Regions from separate parts of the Staphylococcus sp. GW823-FHT05F06 genome, predicted to be linked through region 1. Evidence: riboswitches for the same ligand, from Rfam matches in the RefSeq annotation. Region 1 holds a riboswitch; each other region holds the start of a gene.
The links. Region 1 has a riboswitch for thiamine pyrophosphate ahead of tenA (thiaminase II). Riboswitches for the same ligand answer to the same signal wherever they lie in the genome.

Region 1 (4,819 bases):
TTAATATAGTAATCTCTGTTCGTAAAGAGCCTGGAACAATGGTTAATTCATGTTCTAGGCTTTATTTATGTTCAATATTTAAAATTGTATATGATTTAAATATATGAAAATTAAATGTTTTATAATTACCCTTGGTGTTTATCTTTCGATTTTCTCATCTTTCAACTTAGGTTTTGATTGCATCATACGATTAAATGTTTTTTTCAACTTTTCACCTGTAAGTCCTTCATCAACTAATTCTTCTAATAAACTCTCAGCGTATTCTTGTCTCAAAGTGTAGATGTGACATTCTAAAACGACTGACATTGAATATTTAAAATTTTTAACGCTTTTAACTGTTGCATTAAATAACGCTGGATCGTTAGCAGGTCTTGTGATGACTACTCTAATATCTAAAAGTTGTTTGTTATCCTTATATTGCTTAAATGTTTCATAGTGTTCATTTGAAATTACTATTTCTAGTAACCACCCAGTGCCACTTCCTTCTTTATTTATAATCACACCATCTTCAATGACGTATTCTGATATTGCACCATGTTCATTCACAATTTGAAATCTTACTGCCTTAAAAGTTTTCATAATATCACTTCTCCAAATTTTTTTATTAATACAATAATAGAAATTTATGTCAGATTTAGATATAATACTTCAATATTTTCTTTAAATATATCAAAATCTCATCGTCATTTACTAACAATTTCAATAAAATTGTGGTTTTGACCAGTGAACTAAGCTCAGTTATGATTAGAACATAAGAAGGAGGTGACACATGTTAAATAAAATAGTCATTGTTGGTAGAATGACGAAAGATGCTCAAATCTATGAAAAGGAGGATAACAAAATAGCAACATTTTGCGTTGCTACAGAAAGAAACTACAAAGATGATAATAATGAAATTTCTACAGATTATTTACTTTGTAAAGCTTTCGGTAAAACTGCCACTAATATTGAAAAGTACACTAGTCAAGGTACTTTAGTAGGTATAACTGGACAAATGCGTTCAAGAAAATATGAAAAAGAAGGCCAAACACATTTTGTTACAGAATTATACGTTGAAACAATAAAATTCATGTCCCCAAAAAATAAAAACAATGAAACTCCCTCTGATAATCAATTTGAAAACAACACTTATCAACCTGATGATTTAGAAATAATTCATATTTAAACAACTAACTTTTCCTTTAAAACTCCATCCTATATTTAATAAATTAATTTATCCTTTCTTTCAATTATACTCGAGCGGCCTTTGTTAATCATAAAATATTAATAAAAGGTCGCTTTAAATACATAGCAAAGGCCTATAATTTCAATAATTATCTGATAAATTTCATTTGTATTACAACGATATTGTAGTAATATGACTCGAAAAAACTATCATGATAGGAATCATTACGGTTATTCATAAAAATTAGCATCCTATTTCATGTAATTGTAGTGTAAAAAATAGGCGTTTATTTTTATTTCAGTGTAACCTGCACGATTTTTATAGATGTTACAGTGGGTTACGTAAACAAATTAAGAAAACAAATCACTTTTAGGAGGATTTTTAATAATGAAAAAAACATTAGTTGCATCATCATTAGCTATAGGACTAGGCGTTGTAGCAGGTAACGCAGGTCATGACGCACATGCAAGTGAGACTACAAATGTTGATAAAGCAGAGTTAGCTCAAAAAGCGTTAACTAATGATCAATCACTAAATGAAAGCCCTGTTCAAGAAGGTGCTTATAATATTAATTTTGATTACAATGGTAATTCATATCATTTTGAATCTGATGGTTCTACTTGGAGTTGGAGTTATGAATCAACAAACAATGCTACGCAACCTGTTCAACCAAGCCAATCTCAAGTAGCTACACAACAACAACCTGTACAAGTATCAGCACCACAAAATGAGCAAACAGCACAACCACAAACAAAATCAACATCTACAAGTCAAACTTCTTCAAGTAAAGCTTCAAGTGGTTCATCAGTAAATGTAAATTCACATTTACAACAAATTGCTCAACGTGAATCAGGTGGCGATATTCATGCAATAAACCCATCTTCAGGTGCAGCAGGTAAATATCAATTCTTACAATCAACTTGGGATTCTGTTGCTCCAAGTCAATATAAAGGTGTTTCACCTGCAAAAGCTCCAGAAAGCGTACAAGACCGAGCAGCAGTAAAATTATATAATACTGGTGGCCCAGGTCATTGGGTAACTGCATAATTAAAATATGAAGTATCTACCATCTTCTCGAATTTGAGAAGATGGTTTTTTATTGTACGACTTATTTGATTTACATGTAATCGTTTGCTATGGTTGATAATGAATCATATATTATTTGCTACTAGGGGAGCCAAAAGGCTGAGATGAATGTATTCAGACCCTTATAACCTGATTTGGTTAATACCAACGTAGGAAAGTAGTTATTAACTATTCGTCATTGAGATGTCTTGGTCTAACTACTTTCTTCGCTGGGAAGTAGTTTTATTTTTTGAGGAGGCTAATTATGACATTTTCAAAAGAGTTGAGGGAAGCATCAAGACCTATTATTGATGACATTTACAATGATGGTTTTATTCAAGATTTACTAGCAGGTAAGTTATCTAATCAAGCTGTAAGACAATACTTAAGAGCAGACGCTTCTTATTTAAAAGAGTTTACAAATATTTATGCAATGCTCATACCCAAAATGAGTTCTATGGAAGATGTTAAATTTCTAGTAGAACAAATTGAGTTTATGTTAGAAGGAGAAGTTGAAGCGCATGAGGTTCTAGCTGATTTCATTAATGAACCATATGAAGAAATAGTAAAAGAAAAAGTATGGCCACCAAGTGGTGATCATTATATTAAACATATGTACTTCAATGCATTTGCACGTGAAAATGCAGCCTTCACGATTGCAGCGATGGCACCCTGTCCATACGTCTACGCTGTCATTGGTAAACGTGCGATGGAAGATCCCAAATTAAATAAAGAATCAGTGACTTCTAAATGGTTTCAATTTTATAGTACTGAAATGGACGAACTTGTTGATGTGTTCGATCAATTGATGGACCGTTTAACTAAACATTGTAGTGAGACAGAAAAAAAAGAGATTAAAGAAAATTTCTTGCAAAGTACTATTCATGAGAGACATTTCTTCAATATGGCATATATTAATGAAAAATGGGAATATGGGGGAAATAACAATGAATAAACCTAAAATTGCACTAACAATAGCAGGCACAGATCCCACCGGTGGGGCAGGTGTTATGGCGGATTTAAAATCATTTCACGCGTGTGGCGTTTATGGTATGGCCACTATAACAAGTATCGTTGCTCAAAATACCCTAGGAGTTCAACATATCCATAATTTAGAATCTTCATGGGTAAAGGAACAACTTGATAGTGTGTTTGATGATGAATTACCACAAGCTATCAAAACGGGTATGATTGCAACAAAAAAAACGATGGAGTTGATTCAAAGTTACTTAAAGGAACATTCCAATATTCCTTATGTGATTGATCCAGTTATGCTTGCCAAAAGTGGTGATTCATTGATGGATGAAAATACTAAAAATCATTTGCAATCAACATTATTACCTTTGGCTGATGTTGTCACTCCGAATATACCTGAAGCTGAGGAAATTACTGGTATTAAAATTAATGATGAAGAAAGCATACGTAAAGCAGGTCAAATCTTTATTAATGAAATTGGTAGTAAGGGTGTTGTAATTAAGGGAGGGCATTCAGCCGATTTAAATAATGCTAAAGATTTTCTTTTTACTAAGAATGAAACGTATACCTTTGAGAACAAACGCTTTGATACTAAACATACTCATGGAACTGGTTGTACTTTTTCAGCAGTTATTACAGCAGAATTAGCTAAAGGTCGTTCCATAAAAGATGCAGTTAAAAAAGCAAAAGAGTTTATTTCATTAAGTATTGAACATACCCCAGAAATTGGCAAGGGGAGAGGACCTGTAAATCATTTTGCTTATATGAAGAAAGTAGGTTTAGATGATGAATAATTTAGAACGATTACGTTCAGAAAATCCACTCGTAATTTGCTATACCAATGATGTTGTGAAAAACTTTACTGCGAATGGTTTACTAAGTTTAGGTGCTAGTCCCGCAATGAGTGAGGCACCAGAAGAAGCTGAAGATTTTACTCGAATGGCTAGTGCGCTTTTAATTAACATCGGTACACTCACACGTGAAAATGAAGAAGACATTATCAAAATAGGTAAAATTGCTAATCAGCAAGGTACACCAATAGTTTTTGATCCAGTGGCAGTTGGTGCTTCTACATATCGTAAAAATTTTTGTCAACGTTTTCTTGGTGAAGTTAATGTCACAGTAATAAAAGGCAATGCTTCAGAAATATTGACATTAATAGATTTTAATACAACTATGAAAGGTACTGACAGTGACAGCGAATTAGATTCAGTAAATATTGCAAAAAAAGCGGCTAATACTTTAAATACTGCTATTGTCATTACTGGAAAAGATGATATTATTGCAAAAAATGAGAAAATAATTAAATTATCTAATGGTTCTCCGCTTCTTACTAAAATCACGGGGGCTGGATGCTTGTTAGGTGGTGTATTAGCAAGTTTCTTGTTTAGAAATACTCAACCTTCAATTGATTTATTAGTTGAAGCGGTAAGTGTCTACAACATCGCAGCAGAATTTGCTGAACAAGCGCCTCATGTAAATGGACCTGGTACTTTTCTATCTGAACTGCTAGATCAACTTTATCAGATGAATGACATTACTTATAAAAATCAAGTCAAAAAGGTAGAGATATGAATATGATGTTTGATTCAAAACAATTATCAGTCTATTTTA
Region 2 (4,819 bases), on a different contig from region 1:
AAAGAGTTAATGATTTGTTGCATCCCAATCTTCCTTTCTCTAACATCCCACAAATTCAATTAAAAAAGGACAGAACATATACTTCATACATTTATTGTTCTGCCCTTCATCAACATTGTTGAGAATTATGATATTTAGTTATTATTTTATCACATTTTCACTTTAGAGTAAGTACAGATTGTGATTATAATTGAATAGGTTGACTTACATCAATTTGAGGTTCTTCAATTAAATATTGACTAATATTATCACTAAAAACTTTAAAGTGATCTGATTGATTGTGTGCTTGAACCGCTTGTTCGTCTTTATAGTTTTCAACTACGACAAAGACATTTTTCTCAGTTACATCTTCGTAATGATGATAGAATAAATTACCATCTTCTTTTCTAGAATTTATGACTAATTCTTTCATAAGTTTTAGATAATCCTCGCGTTTATTAGCATCGATTTTTAATTTAGCATTAATTATAATCATTTTAGTCAACTCCTATACATATTAATTATAAGTTTAGCAGTTTATAACTGATAAAAAAAACAATTCGCTTATCGCTTCCATGCTCTATACCACATAATAAAAGAATAAACACACGCAATGATACGAATGTCATTGCATGTGTTTGAAAAATATTATTTATTAACGTGTTCTTCACTAACAATAAGAGGTTTATCTGGTTTAACGAAGAACCATAGAATTGCTGCTATAATAGCCGGAACGATTAAGAGTTGTAATGTCATTGACCATCCTAAATGATCTACAACAATTCCTGCAAGTAAAGGACTAATAAGTGCGCCAACATTTCCCCATAAGTTCATCCAACCTGACACAGTTCCAGAGAAATTACGACCTAAGTCAGTGGCTGCAGCCCAACTCATTCCCATAGAAATACCTACGCCACCTAAACAAAGTGATAACCAGAAAATGGTTACATATAAGTTGTCTGTATGTACTGCTAAGAAAATTGAAATTGAGAATACCACAAATCCCGCAATCGCAATTACGCCACGTGCAACAAAACGTGATTGACCTGTATTCAAAATCTTGTCTGAAATAGCTCCAGCAAATAAAATTAAGAAGAACATAAATAACCAAGGTAATGCACTGATAGTCATTTCTTTGAAATTCACATGATATTGTTCAGTTAAATATGTTGGTAACCATATTAGGAACAACGCGATAACAAACTGAACTACAAAGTATTGCAATGCGATTGCGTAGAAACTGAAATGACTTAAAAAACGTTTCCACGGTGGTAAAGATTTCTCAGTTGCGACAATATCACGATTTTGAGTAATAAATCTTTTCTCGGCATCGTTTACCATTTTATGTTGTTCTGGTAAGTCTTTAGCAATAATTGCCCAAAGAACTGCCATTAAAATTCCTACAACCCCGAAAATATAGAAAACGGCTTGCCAGTTAAAAGCATTGACAATGGCTATCGTGATGATAGGTGCTAAAACTGGACCAAAATAAGATCCTGCTAACAACGCACTAGATGCACGACCTTTTTCATTTTTAGCGAACCAAAAAGAGTTAAAAACTGCATTGGATGGATACATTGGCGCTTCACCAACACCAAATAAGAATCTAATAAAGTAAAGTAAACCATGATGTTTAATCATCCCTGTTAAGATGGTAAATGCACTCCACCAAACTAAAGCGACAGTAATCATTTTACGTGGTCCAAACTTCTCTGCTAACATCCCCGAAGGTACTTGCATTAATGCATATCCTAGGGAGAAAAATGATGCTAATAAACCAAATTGTGTCTTAGTTAACCCCAAATCTTTCATCATCGGTACTGCAATATAAGATATGTTAGATCGATCCATGTAAGCAATAACCCCAATAAAGAAGAACCCTATTGCAAAATACCAACGAACATTACTACGTTTTTCTTTCATATTTGTTTCCTACTTCCATTTGTATTATGTTGTTTCTTATTATGATGTCGTTATGTTTCAGAAATCCCCTCTGGTGACTGTTTTAACTTCAATTTTTAAAACAACTGTTAAGTTGTAGCGCTACAATTTTTTATTAATATAGCACGTAGTGTAAACGGTTACAATACTTTTTGTGAATTTTTTTTGAACTTTTTAATATTTTTTGTGCATTTTAGATGCATCATACACTTTTATATCTTTTACCGCGCCCCTTACACCCTATTCTCACAATATATTAGCAATCATTAGTTATTGATTTTTTAAAAATGGTTTCTAAATATGTAATTGACCAATAAAAGTTAAAAATGATTTGCAAATGATAATAATAACTTTTAAATGAATACGATATCTACAATCTTCTTAATAGAAATTGTAAAGAAATTTGAAGTCTTTTATTAAAGGTAGTAAAATATTGTAAACGAAACATTTAATATCTTGTAAATTAATTTCATATTTAACCACTGGAAGTGCCTTTGTTTAAGGCTGAGAGTAAAGAACTGACTTTATAATTCCTGGAACCTGATCCAGTTCATACTGGCGTAGGGAAGTGGCGACGCTCAATTTTATGAAGTCATACTAAAGCTCAACGCTATTTCCCAATATAAGGGAAATGGCGTTTTTTATTGTAGAAATTGGGGGGGATATTTATATTTATTGCGATTACATATCATAAACAACTGACTAGGGACGATTTACAGCATTATAAACATATCGAAGAAGCTATTGATGGCTTGTTATTTCGCACTTCCATGAATAACGAAGAAAACAAGGACATGATTCAATCTTTACTTCAATTGGGTTTTAGTAAAGATAAAATAATTATTCATAGCGATGTGACACTGTTAGAGGATTTACACCTTAAACGTATCCATTTTAAAGAAAATGACACAACTGCTTTCACATATAAAGAAGCTCATCCTGATATTTGTGTAAGTATGTCTACACATGACGTTGAAACAGTAAAACGATGTTACGAAAATGGTTTGGATTCTGTCTTTTTTGGACATATTTTTCCTACCTCTTCACATCCAAATGTACCACCGCGTTCTAAAGAAGCTATCCAACAGGCATTAAATGTTCCTATCCCTATTTATGCTATTGGTGGTATTAATGAACATTCACTTCAAAAGATGCCACCTGGATTTAAAGGTATATGTGCCATATCATATTTTAACAATGCTTCACTAGAAGAAATTAAACAATTAAGAAAGGAGTGGTCTACTCATGCATGATGTACTAATCATTGGTTCAGGAGTTATTGGTATGTCAATTGCTAGACACCTCAGTGCAACACACTTAGATGTTGCAGTCATAGATAGAGATGTACCTGGAAAGCATGCGTCATATAAAGCTGGAGGTATGCTTGGTGCACAAAATGAATTTACAGAGGATAGTGACTTGTTTCAATTAGCCATCGAATCTCGTGCTATGTTTCCACAATTAAGTAAATCATTATTAGATGAAACAGGCATAGACATTCAATTTAAAAATTCAGGACTTATCAAAATTGCTAATGAACACGATGATATCTCATCTATAAAACGACAATATCAATTTCTGAATAGTCAAGACCGTAGTGTCAAACAATTATCAGATGATGATTTGCTACAACTTACACATGGTGAAGTTAAACCTTCATACGCGGCCATTCACATACCACACGATGGTCAAATTAATGCACATCATTACACACTGGCATTAGTAGAATCAATGAAGTTAAGAGAGATTAAGCGTTATGAGTCTACAGAGGTCACTTCAATAGAACGGCATAATGGCTATTATTCAGTGAAAACCGATCAATCTTCAACAATTGAAGCGCACAAAATTATCGTTGCAGGTGGCGCATGGTCTTCGCAATTATTAACACAATATCATCTACAACGACAAGTGATTGGCGTTAAAGGTGAAGTTATCTTATTAGAAAATAACGATCTTTCACTTACTGAGACATTATTTATGACTAATGGTTGTTACATCGTTCCAAAACAACCCAATCGTTTTTTAATTGGTGCGACGAGTGAATTTAATAATTATTCTGTCGGTACTACAGATGAAGGTATGGATTGGCTTCTTCGCCATGCATATCATCGTGTCCCTCAACTAAAAGACAGTCATATACTGAAGAAATGGTCAGGAGTAAGACCATACACAGAAAAAGAAATGCCAGTCATGGATCAAATTGATGATGGCTTATACGTGATAAGTGGTCATTATCGAAACGGAATATTATTGTCACCTATTATCGGTCGTGACATTGCCAATTGGCTACTTTCTGGTATTAAACCATCACGTTATTCAAGTTTTACAGTTACAAGGAGGAATAATCATGAAGTGTATCATTAATGGCGACCTCTTCACTTTCGATCAGAATCAATCGATACAAGAGGTTTTACATTCACTTGAATTAGACCCAAAACGAGTGATTGTTGAACTAAACAAAGAACTTATCAAGCAAGACAAATATGAAGAATATACTGTAAGAGAAGACGACAGATTAGAATTACTAGAAATTGTTGGAGGCGGTTAATATGTTTAAAATAGGAAATTTAGAATTACAATCTCGTTTACTTTTAGGTACTGGAAAATTTGAAAATGAAGAGGTTCAGTCAAAAGCAATTGAGGCATCTGAAACAAATGTACTTACATTTGCAGTAAGACGTATGAATTTATATGATCGTAACCTACCTAACCCACTTGCAAACGTTAATTTAAAAGATTTTATCACTTTTCCAAATACTGCAGGTGCCAAAACAGCTCAAGAAGCTATCAGAATTGCTGAAATTGCTAATCACGCAGGTGTATGTGACATGATTAAAGTCGAAGTCATTGGTGATGACGAAACATTATTACCTGATCCATTCGAAACATACGAGGCATG
Region 3 (4,819 bases), on a different contig from region 1:
TTGTCGTTGGTTTAATTATCTGGGCATTGACGCCTATTAAACCAGATGCCTTAAATGATCAAGCTTGGTTTATGTTTGCTATTTTTGTGTCAACCATCATTGCTTGTATTACCCAACCTATGACTATAGGTGCAGTATCAATCATTGGTTTTACAATCATGATTTTGGTTGGAATTGTTGATACAAAAACTGCCGTTCAAGGCTTCGGTAATAGTAGTATTTGGCTTATTGCAATGGCCTTTTTCATTTCAAGAGGATTTGTAAAAACAGGGCTAGGTCGACGTATTGCTCTGCAATTCGTTAAATTATTTGGAAAGAAAACGCTTGGTTTGGCTTATTCACTTGTTGGTGTTGATCTTATCTTAGCTCCTGCTACGCCAAGTAATACAGCACGTGCTGGTGGTATTATGTTTCCAATCATTAAGTCCTTGTCAGAGTCATTTGGTTCATCGCCGAGAGATGGTTCTGAGAGAAAAATGGGTGCGTTTTTAATCTTTACTGAGTTCCAAGGTAATTTAATTACTTCAGCTATGTTTTTAACAGCTATGGCCGGTAACCCTATAGCGCAAAGTTTAGCTGAAAAAACGGCACACGTTCAAATTACATGGATGAATTGGTTTGTTGCTGCTATTATACCCGGATTGATTTCTCTCATCGTTGTCCCTTTCATTATTTATAAATTATACCCACCAACTGTTAAAGAAACGCCTAACGCTAAAAAATGGGCTACTGAACAACTAGAAGAAATGGGACATATGTCTATAGCCGAAAAATTGATGGTTGGTATCTTTATCATAGCATTGGCTTTGTGGGTATTAGGAAGCTTCATTAATGTTGATGCCACGCTCACTGCATTTATTGCTTTAGCATTGTTACTATTAACAGGTGTATTAGCGTGGTCAGATATTTTAAATGAAACAGGCGCATGGAATACACTCGTTTGGTTCTCAGTTCTTGTATTAATGGCAGAACAATTAAACAAGTTAGGCTTTATCCCATGGTTAAGCAAACTCATTGCTCAAGGTTTAAATGGCTTTAGTTGGCCTATCGTTTTAGTTTTACTCATCTTGTTTTATTTCTACTCACATTATTTATTCGCAAGTGCAACAGCACATGTCAGCGCCATGTACGCCGCGTTACTCGGTGTTGCAGTCGCTTCGGGTGCACCGCCATTATTCAGTGCATTAATGTTAGGGTTCTTTGGTAACTTACTGGCATCAACAACACACTATAGTAGTGGACCAGCGCCCATATTATACGCAGCTGGCTATGTTACACAAAAGCGCTGGTGGACTATGAATATTGTACTTGGTATAGTCTATTTTATTATTTGGATTGGTGTAGGTTCACTATGGATGAAACTCATAGGTATGATGTAAAGTTAGAATTTTAATTAAACTTCAGTTCATCAAATATATTGTAAGCTAACGTTTGAAACGTTAGCTTATTTTTTTGCATCATACTCCCAAGATTAATATTTACTATATTCATTTTGCTTTTTATTCAATTCAACTATGTTATTCTGTACATAGATTAACTAGTATCACTAGGGGTGCAATTCAATTTGCTGAGAGAAAGTCTACTTTCAACCCTTGAACCTGTTGGTTAGCACCGGCGTAGGAAAGTGAGCAATATTGATAACTGTTTCTTCATTCACTTTTTTACGCAATAATTAAATGGATGGAGGAATTTTTTATGGACAAATTAACAGTAGGTTTAGAATGGTTTTTAAATCCTGATCATATGCCGTTAATCTTAGGTATCGAAAAAGGTTGGTTTAAAGAAGAATCATTAGAAATTGAGATGATTGAATCAAAGGAACACTTTGACGCACTAGACGAGATTGAAAATGGTTCAATGGATATCGCGATTACTGAACCTATTCATCTGGTTCAAGATAGAGCTAAAGAACAAAACGTCATCGGGTTTGCGAGATATCTTCACACTAACGGAGGTATTATGTATAACAAAGATAAAAATATCGCTCGCCCCAAAGATTTAATCGGTAAACGGCTTCAATATCCTGGCGCTCCCGGTCCAGGTGGTATTGCCATGGCTAAAACGATGATTGAAGCTGATGGTGGCACATATAAAGAGGGTGACATCACACCAGTTAATCATAGCTTTTATCATACTGATGCACTTTTAACTGATAAAGCTGATGCTGCTACACTCATTTTCGAAAATTTTGAAATTCTTGAAGCTAGAAATCAAGGACTTAATGTAGATTATTTTCCACTTAAAAATTATAATGTACCCGATTTTTGTCAACTCATTTTCATTACTACACCTGAAGTATTAAATACGAGTGAGGTCAAACTTAAAAAGTTTCTGAAAGTCATTCAAAAGGCCATTCATTACATCAATCATCATTTAGAAAGTGCAATTGAAATTTACTCAACGTATACTCAAACTGATATCTCTAACCAATTAAACAAAGATACAATTGAAGCAACAGCTAAATGTTTTACAAATGATTTGTCTATGAGTTCCGACTACTACAATGATTTACAGTTGTGGCTTAAAGAAGTCAATGATATTAAAGACACGATTAACCCAACTTTATATTTTACAAATCAACTACTATTCAGTCGATATACAAAATAAAAAATATACCTTCACTCTATTTAAACGTTAATGTACACATCAATAGTTAGAATCAATATCTAATTTAGAGAATGTACATCAAATAAAGTGAAGGTATATTTATTTTACTATTTTACAACTGGGTTTTTCTTAATTTGAACATATTGAGAAATACTATATAACACAATACCTATCCATATAAAAATAAAGGTAATCAATTGATCAGTGTTAAATGGCTCTTTAAAGACAAAGATACCTAAGATAAACATGATTGTCGGCCCTACATACTGAATGAAGCCAGTTAACGATAATGGAATTCGCTTAGCACCTGCTGAGAACAGAATCAATGGTATTGCTGTAATTGCACCTGAAAATAGTAGCCAAAATGATGATATATTTAATCCAAATGTTATGTGTTGTTGCTGCCATAGGTAAATAACATAGATTAAACCGGCTGGTGCAGTAACAATACATTCAATAGTGATGCTACTTATCGCATCGATATGCACAATCTTTTTTAATAAACCATATATACCAAAAGAAAATGCTAATAGAAGTGAAATAAATGGAAATTCACCGATTTTTATTGTCATATAAAGTACGCCTACTAGTGCAAAGATGATGGCTAACCATTCGAATTTATTAAATCTCTCTTTTAAAAATATAAGCGCCAAGACGATACTCACTAGTGGGTTAATGTAGTAACCTAAGCTAGATTGTAGCACGTGACCATTAGATACTGCCCAAATAAATGTCCCCCAATTCACTGTAATAACATACCCTGCAACTATGATGGCAATAAGTTGCACGGGATGCGATACCAACTGATTAACATCTCTAAAAAAAGCGTTCCGTTGATTTTTTCCTATAATGAGCACAAAAATCATAAATATCACTGAAAAAATAATACGGAATGCCAAAATTTCAAAAGCGCCTATTTCATCAATTAAACGCCAATATATGGGTAAAATCCCCCATAAAATATAAGCACCTAAAGCTAAAAATATTCCTTTTTTATACTCCGAAGACACCATTAACCCTCCCTCAATATAAATGATTAAAAAATGAGACTCATTCCAACTCATTGACAGTTATGTAATCAAATTTACTAATAAAACAGCAATATTTACACATATCTGTTTGTGTACAGCTTTTGATTTTATAATCAATCTTCATTAAAATAAGCACGTTTAATACTTGGTACATCAATTGTTTGAGACATATCTATAAAGTATTGTTTTTGCCACTCTTGTGTCTTGTGAGCGACACGATTTAAATCTTTCTCCCATGTAGGATACACTCGAAAAGCCATTTTCCCTTTAGATGCATGATTTCTTAAAATACCTTTATGAAAAAGTACATGTTTTGGAAAAATAAACTGACCTACTTGAGAATCATCCATCACGTGTACAATTAATTTCCCAGGAAATGACTCATAGTCAAATGCTCGATTTTTCTTTGTTTTATCTTTTTCCCAAAGCGATAAAAAATATCCTTTTTTCTTTGTTGTTTTCTTAGCTAACCTACTTTTAAATACGTAGCCATTAATATTAAAATTGTATGCCTCATAAGATTGATTCCACTGTTCATCTCTTATAATTAATGATTGTTGTAAGTTCATTATCTTTATGATGTGATTCAACAATCGAACTGAAGACTTCATCTTCATACTCCCCTTTACTTTTAGTCTCAAAGTTCAATACATCGACGCAAACTCTGAAATACTTTTATAATAAATATTTAAAATGGGCATATATTTATTCCCTTTGCTTTATTTTTAATCTACGATATCGATTAAGTGTCGCAATAAACTCCTGCTTTCTAGGTAGCGCTAAATGACCAGGATGCCCCTGATGATTTGATATAACATCTAATCCGTGTTTCTCAATCCGTTGATACAAACTATTGGTCAATTCTACAATCGTACTTTTGTCATCTAGCAATTCATTTTTTACATAACTTAACATCATCGCTAAACCTTGTGTTTGACTGTCATCGACAAGTTGTTCTAAGCCAGAAATATGAATAGTTTCCTTACCATACGTTACTACATTCAATCCTTTAGCTTTAAAGCGATCACGTTTCCCTTTTTGATTAAAACTCGCTCTCAACGGAATTCTTGATGGAATGTGACCGAACTGATAGTGAGAAGAAAGCCTTCTTTGATAACCGTCTGACTGCGCAATGTCTTTAGCATGTTGCGTAACATCTTTCAACACATATTCATCCATCA
Region 4 (4,819 bases), on a different contig from region 1:
AAATTCATAAGACTTCCTGAACATCCTCCTTTGGGATCAGTAGCACCATACACAACCTTTGGAATACGGCTCATAATAATAGTGCCCGCACACATGACACAGGGCTCTAATGTAACATACAACGTACATTCTTCTAATCTCCAACTGCCGACAACTTCTGACGCCCGTTCTATCGCTATGTGCTCTGCATGGGCAGTAGGTTGCTGCAATGTTTCCCTTAAATTATGTGCACGTGCAATGACTTGATCCTCTTTAACAATAACTGCTCCGATTGGAACTTCTCCTAATGCTTTGGCTTTGTGTGCTTCATTAATTGCTAAGCGCATGTAATCATGATTTTTTTTCATATGTGTTGGAATACCTCACTTATGGTACAATACTCATTGTCTATCTTAACATTTGGAGAAGTGATTATGAATAAACCATTTATTGCAATCGAAGGACCTATAGGTGTTGGTAAATCCTCTCTTGCTCACCGATTAAGCAAGACGTTTGGTTTTTATGAAGAGAAAGAAATTGTTGATGAAAATCCATTTCTATCTGATTTTTATGATGATATAGAAAAGTGGAGTTTTCAAACTGAAATGTTCTTTTTATGTAACAGATATAAACAGATTAGAGATATTGAGTCGCTAAATCAAGGTATAGTTAGCGATTATCATATTCATAAAAATAAAATTTTTGCTAAAAATACTTTAGATGCTAAAGAATTTGATAAATTCAGTCGTATTTTTGATATTTTAACTGAAGATATCGAAATGCCAAATACAATTATCTTTTTAGATGCTGATTTAGATGTATTAAAATCTAGAATTGCACAACGTAATCGTAGCTTTGAATCTCAAATAGAAGATGACTATTTACTTACTTTAAAAAAAGATTATCTTGCTTATTATGAATCATTAAAGAATGACGGTGCAAATGTCATTCGAATTGATACATCTCAACAAGATTTCGTTAAAAATGATTACGATTACCAAAATATTTTAAATTTAGTAAAACCTATGATTGGAGAAAATAAAGATGAATAATTATGGTATTCCTCAAAATGCAGTAATAACCATTGCTGGCACTGTAGGGGTTGGTAAATCTACGTTAACACAAGCACTTGCTGACAAGTTAAATTTTAAAACTTCCTTTGAGAATGTAGACCATAATCCTTATTTAGATAAATTTTATCATAATTTTGAACGTTGGAGCTTTCATCTTCAAATTTACTTTCTTGCTGAACGTTTTAAGGAACAAAAACGCATGTTTGAGTATGGTGGCGGATTCGTTCAAGATCGTTCAATTTATGAAGATGTGGATATTTTTGCAAAAATGCACGAAGAACAAGGAACAATGAGTGCTGACGACTACCACACGTATTACGAATTATTTAATGCAATGGTTATGACACCTTATTTTCCAAAGCCTGATGTTCTGATTTATCTAGAATGTGATTATGATGAAGTAATTGATCGTATTCAACAGCGGGGACGTGACATGGAAATCAATACAGATCCAGAATATTGGAAAAAACTATTTAAACGGTATGAAAATTGGATTAACAATTTTAATGCATGTCCTGTTGTTCGACTTAATATTAATGAATATGACATACACGAAGACGTAGACTCCCTTGATTCAGTCATTGATAAAATTGCTCAAGTTATTAAAGCATACCGACAAGTGGATACAAGATAATATATCTAATTGTAGAAAATTAGAGCTTATATTTATATACTTTCACAAGTTATTTCATATACCTTTTACTCAAATATTAAAATAACAGATATAGCTATTATTAAGAATGTTGACAATATTTTATAAAAATTCTATGTTTATACTATAACTGAATTATATGCACTAGGGGTGTTTTTTAACTGAGATGGATATCATCCAAACCCTTTGAACCTGAACTAGCTTATACTAGCGGAGGAAAGTGTTGAATCTCATCTAATTATCATTCTGTCTTTATATATTGATTTGGATGCACAACTTTTCTCATGAAGGTTGTGCATTTTTTCTTATACAAATAAAAATTATTGGGGGCATAAAGATGAAAAAAACTGCAATTATCACGGGAAGTAGTCGTGGATTAGGCGCTAAAATTGCAATAACTTTACTAGAAAAAGGCTACAATGTTGTTGTTAATTACAAACAAAATAAGGATAAAGCTGAAAAATTAATTAGAAATTATAATCAAAGTAGGGCTATAGCTATTCAAGCTGATGTGACAGACAGAAACGATGTGAATCGAATGATTCAAACTGCCACACAACATTTTGGAAAAATAGATATAGTCATTAATAATGCACTTGTTGGTTTTAAATTTGATCCAAATCAGCAAAAATCGTTTAAAGATTTAACTTGGGAAGATTATCAACAACAACTTAATGGTACTTTAAAAGGAGCATTTAATGTGACTCAAAGCGTCATACCACAATTTATAGAACAACAAAGTGGATGCATTGTTAGTATTGGAACCAATTTGTATCAAAATCCAGTCGTACCTTATCATGAGTATACAACAGCAAAGGCAGGTCTCATTGGCTTTACTCGTAATATTGCTGCAGAACTTGGACAATATGGTATTACAGCAAATGTTGTTTCTGGAGGATTACTCAAAACGACTGATGCAAGTGCAGTCACTACACCTGAAGTATTTGATTTAATTGCTCAAACTACACCTCTTAGAAAAGTAACATCACCTCAAGATGTAGCCAATATGGTCGTATATCTCGCTTCAGATGAAGCACGTGGCGTAACAGGTCAAAATATTACCGTTGACGGTGGTTTAACAATGAACTAATTGTTTGTGTATTTTTTACAAAAAGATAATAATTAATGAGGTGTTCATATGACAAATAATCACTTTCTTAACATAGGTGTGTTACTGTATGGATGTGGTCATCATCAAGCGGCATGGCGTATGAAAGATTCTAATATTGAGGATATCGGCAACATATCTTATTATCAGCATTTAGCTCAAATAGCTGAAAAAGGTCTTTTGGATATCGTCTTTTTTGCAGATAATCAAGCCTTTAATGCAAGTGATAATACTACTATGCCCGCTTTTTGGTTTGATCCTATAATTAACTTATCAGCTATTGCACAAGTTACATCACATATAGGATTAGTGCCAACAATATCGAGTACATTTTCAAATCCATTCACCGCTTCTCGTCAATTATTAAGTCTAGACTACTTATCTCATGGCCGTGTGGGTTGGAATTTAGTCACATCCATGACAGATATTGAAGCCCAAAATCACAGTCTTCAATACTTACCAGAAAGACATGAGCGCTACAAAAAAGCAGATGAATTTGCATCGGTAATGAATCAGCTATTCACTTCTTGGTCAACTGCATCTTATGTACCAGATAAAAACAACAACAAAATTATTGAGTCTAAAGATATTAAACCTTTTTATCATGAGGGAGACTATTTTCAAGTACGAGGACCACATACAACACCACAAAGTCCTCAAGGTAAACCAGTATCTATGCAAGCCGGTGCGTCAAAAGAAGGTATTGCATTAGCAGCAAAATATGCTGATGCTGTTTACTCTGTTTCATGGGATATCAAGCAAGCACGTAGTTATAAAAAGAAATTGTCTGATGCTATTTCTAAAACTCAACATCCAGATAGAAAAATTAAAATTTTCCCTGGTTTAGTAACTTATGTAGGTGAAACCCATGAAAAAGCATTATCAAAAAAAGCAGAACTTGATCAAAAATTACCCATTGAAGATGCTTTAAAGCAACTCAGTTTTTTTGTTCAACAAGATTGTTCAGATTGGGAATTAGATGAACCAGTTCCTCCCTTACCTCCTGCTAAAAATTTCAAAGGTCCGATTGGTCGATATGAAACAGTTTTAGCCATTATAAAAGATAAACAACCGACTGTAAGAGAATTATTAGGTTACTTAAGTGCCGGTGGTGGTCATCTTACTCTTATAGGTACACCTGAGGAGATAGTGGATGAGATGGAGCAGTGGTTTAATGAAGGCGTTGCAGACGGCTTTAATCTGATGCCACCTTCATTACCCCATAGCCTTGAAGATTTTTTAAAATACATTATACCAGAACTACAACGTCGTGCTTTATTTAAAAATTCTTATAATCAATCTACACTACGTACATTATTAAATCTCGACTCATAAAACCGATGTTTTTTATGTATTATTAAAAGAAAAAGGACGTAGACGTGCGAATCGACTCACACATCTACGTCTTACTCAATTTAAAAACTTTATTTTCCGTATTGCTCTATAACTTGTTTAACATCTTTTGCACTATTAATGATGACATCTGCGTCGTAGAGTTCCTCTTTTTTAGCCACGCCTGTTAGCACACCGATAGCTAATCCTAAATGAGCATTAATCGCGGTTTTCATATCGTTGGCCGTATCTCCTACTATTGCTACCTTTTCTGGTTTAACATCAAAAGCATTAAATAGTGGATCTAAAACTTTAGGATGTGGCTTTTCTTCTGCGTGTGTTTCTGTAGAAATTACTAAATCAAAGAGATTTCTAGTTTGCGTTTCCTCCAGAAATTGATCGACTCCTTTTTTAGTATCACTTGTTACTATACCTATGTGATATCCTTCATTTCTAAGAGCTTGAATAGTTTCTTGTACACCATCAATCCAATTGTTTTCAGGCACTCTTGAATCAATGAGTTCCTGACTCGTATCCTTTGTCCAATCTGATGTTTCTTTACCTGTTACACCATTAAAAGACTCTATAATTTCACCTAATGAACCCGATCCCATAACAGAATCTGGCTTAATTTTTTTATCGATAATGCCTAATTGGCGATGTGCCGCTTCCTTA

Region 2: it holds a riboswitch for thiamine pyrophosphate, as region 1 does, so the genes downstream of both, AC1Q7N_RS04380 (thiamine phosphate synthase) here and tenA (thiaminase II) in region 1, are expected to answer to the same signal.
Region 3: it holds a riboswitch for thiamine pyrophosphate, as region 1 does, so the genes downstream of both, AC1Q7N_RS08155 (ABC transporter substrate-binding protein) here and tenA (thiaminase II) in region 1, are expected to answer to the same signal.
Region 4: it holds a riboswitch for thiamine pyrophosphate, as region 1 does, so the genes downstream of both, AC1Q7N_RS09355 (3-oxoacyl-ACP reductase) here and tenA (thiaminase II) in region 1, are expected to answer to the same signal.

Annotation. Positions count from the first base shown of each region.
Region 1 covers NZ_JBXAHW010000012.1:22,696-27,514, reverse strand. Annotated here, with positions in the region: gene AC1Q7N_RS08650 (YwpF-like family protein) at 139-579, opposite strand; gene AC1Q7N_RS08645 (single-stranded DNA-binding protein) at 770-1,165, shown strand; gene AC1Q7N_RS08640 (transglycosylase family protein) at 1,553-2,212, shown strand; TPP riboswitch at 2,326-2,424, shown strand; gene tenA (thiaminase II) at 2,496-3,185, shown strand; gene thiD (bifunctional hydroxymethylpyrimidine kinase/phosphomethylpyrimidine kinase) at 3,178-3,999, shown strand; gene thiM (hydroxyethylthiazole kinase) at 3,992-4,780, shown strand; gene thiE (thiamine phosphate synthase) at 4,786-4,819, shown strand, end outside.
Region 2 covers NZ_JBXAHW010000004.1:159,200-164,018, forward strand. Annotated here, with positions in the region: gene AC1Q7N_RS04365 (FUSC family protein) at 1-23, opposite strand, end outside; gene AC1Q7N_RS04370 (putative quinol monooxygenase) at 185-475, opposite strand; gene AC1Q7N_RS04375 (pyruvate MFS transporter) at 628-1,902, opposite strand; TPP riboswitch at 2,395-2,504, shown strand; gene AC1Q7N_RS04380 (thiamine phosphate synthase) at 2,574-3,173, shown strand; gene thiO (glycine oxidase ThiO) at 3,166-4,284, shown strand; gene thiS (sulfur carrier protein ThiS) at 4,268-4,468, shown strand; gene AC1Q7N_RS04395 (thiazole synthase) at 4,470-4,819, shown strand, end outside.
Region 3 covers NZ_JBXAHW010000011.1:5,225-10,043, forward strand. Annotated here, with positions in the region: gene AC1Q7N_RS08150 (anion permease) at 1-1,379, shown strand, start outside; TPP riboswitch at 1,539-1,640, shown strand; gene AC1Q7N_RS08155 (ABC transporter substrate-binding protein) at 1,696-2,607, shown strand; gene rarD (EamA family transporter RarD) at 2,715-3,617, opposite strand; gene AC1Q7N_RS08165 (MepB family protein) at 3,752-4,249, opposite strand; gene AC1Q7N_RS08170 (ABC-ATPase domain-containing protein) at 4,344-4,819, opposite strand, start outside.
Region 4 covers NZ_JBXAHW010000014.1:17,903-22,721, forward strand. Annotated here, with positions in the region: gene tadA (tRNA adenosine(34) deaminase TadA) at 1-347, opposite strand, end outside; gene AC1Q7N_RS09345 (deoxynucleoside kinase) at 414-1,031, shown strand; gene AC1Q7N_RS09350 (deoxynucleoside kinase) at 1,024-1,686, shown strand; TPP riboswitch at 1,841-1,940, shown strand; gene AC1Q7N_RS09355 (3-oxoacyl-ACP reductase) at 2,042-2,794, shown strand; gene AC1Q7N_RS09360 (NtaA/DmoA family FMN-dependent monooxygenase) at 2,843-4,147, shown strand; gene AC1Q7N_RS09365 (HAD family hydrolase) at 4,237-4,819, opposite strand, start outside.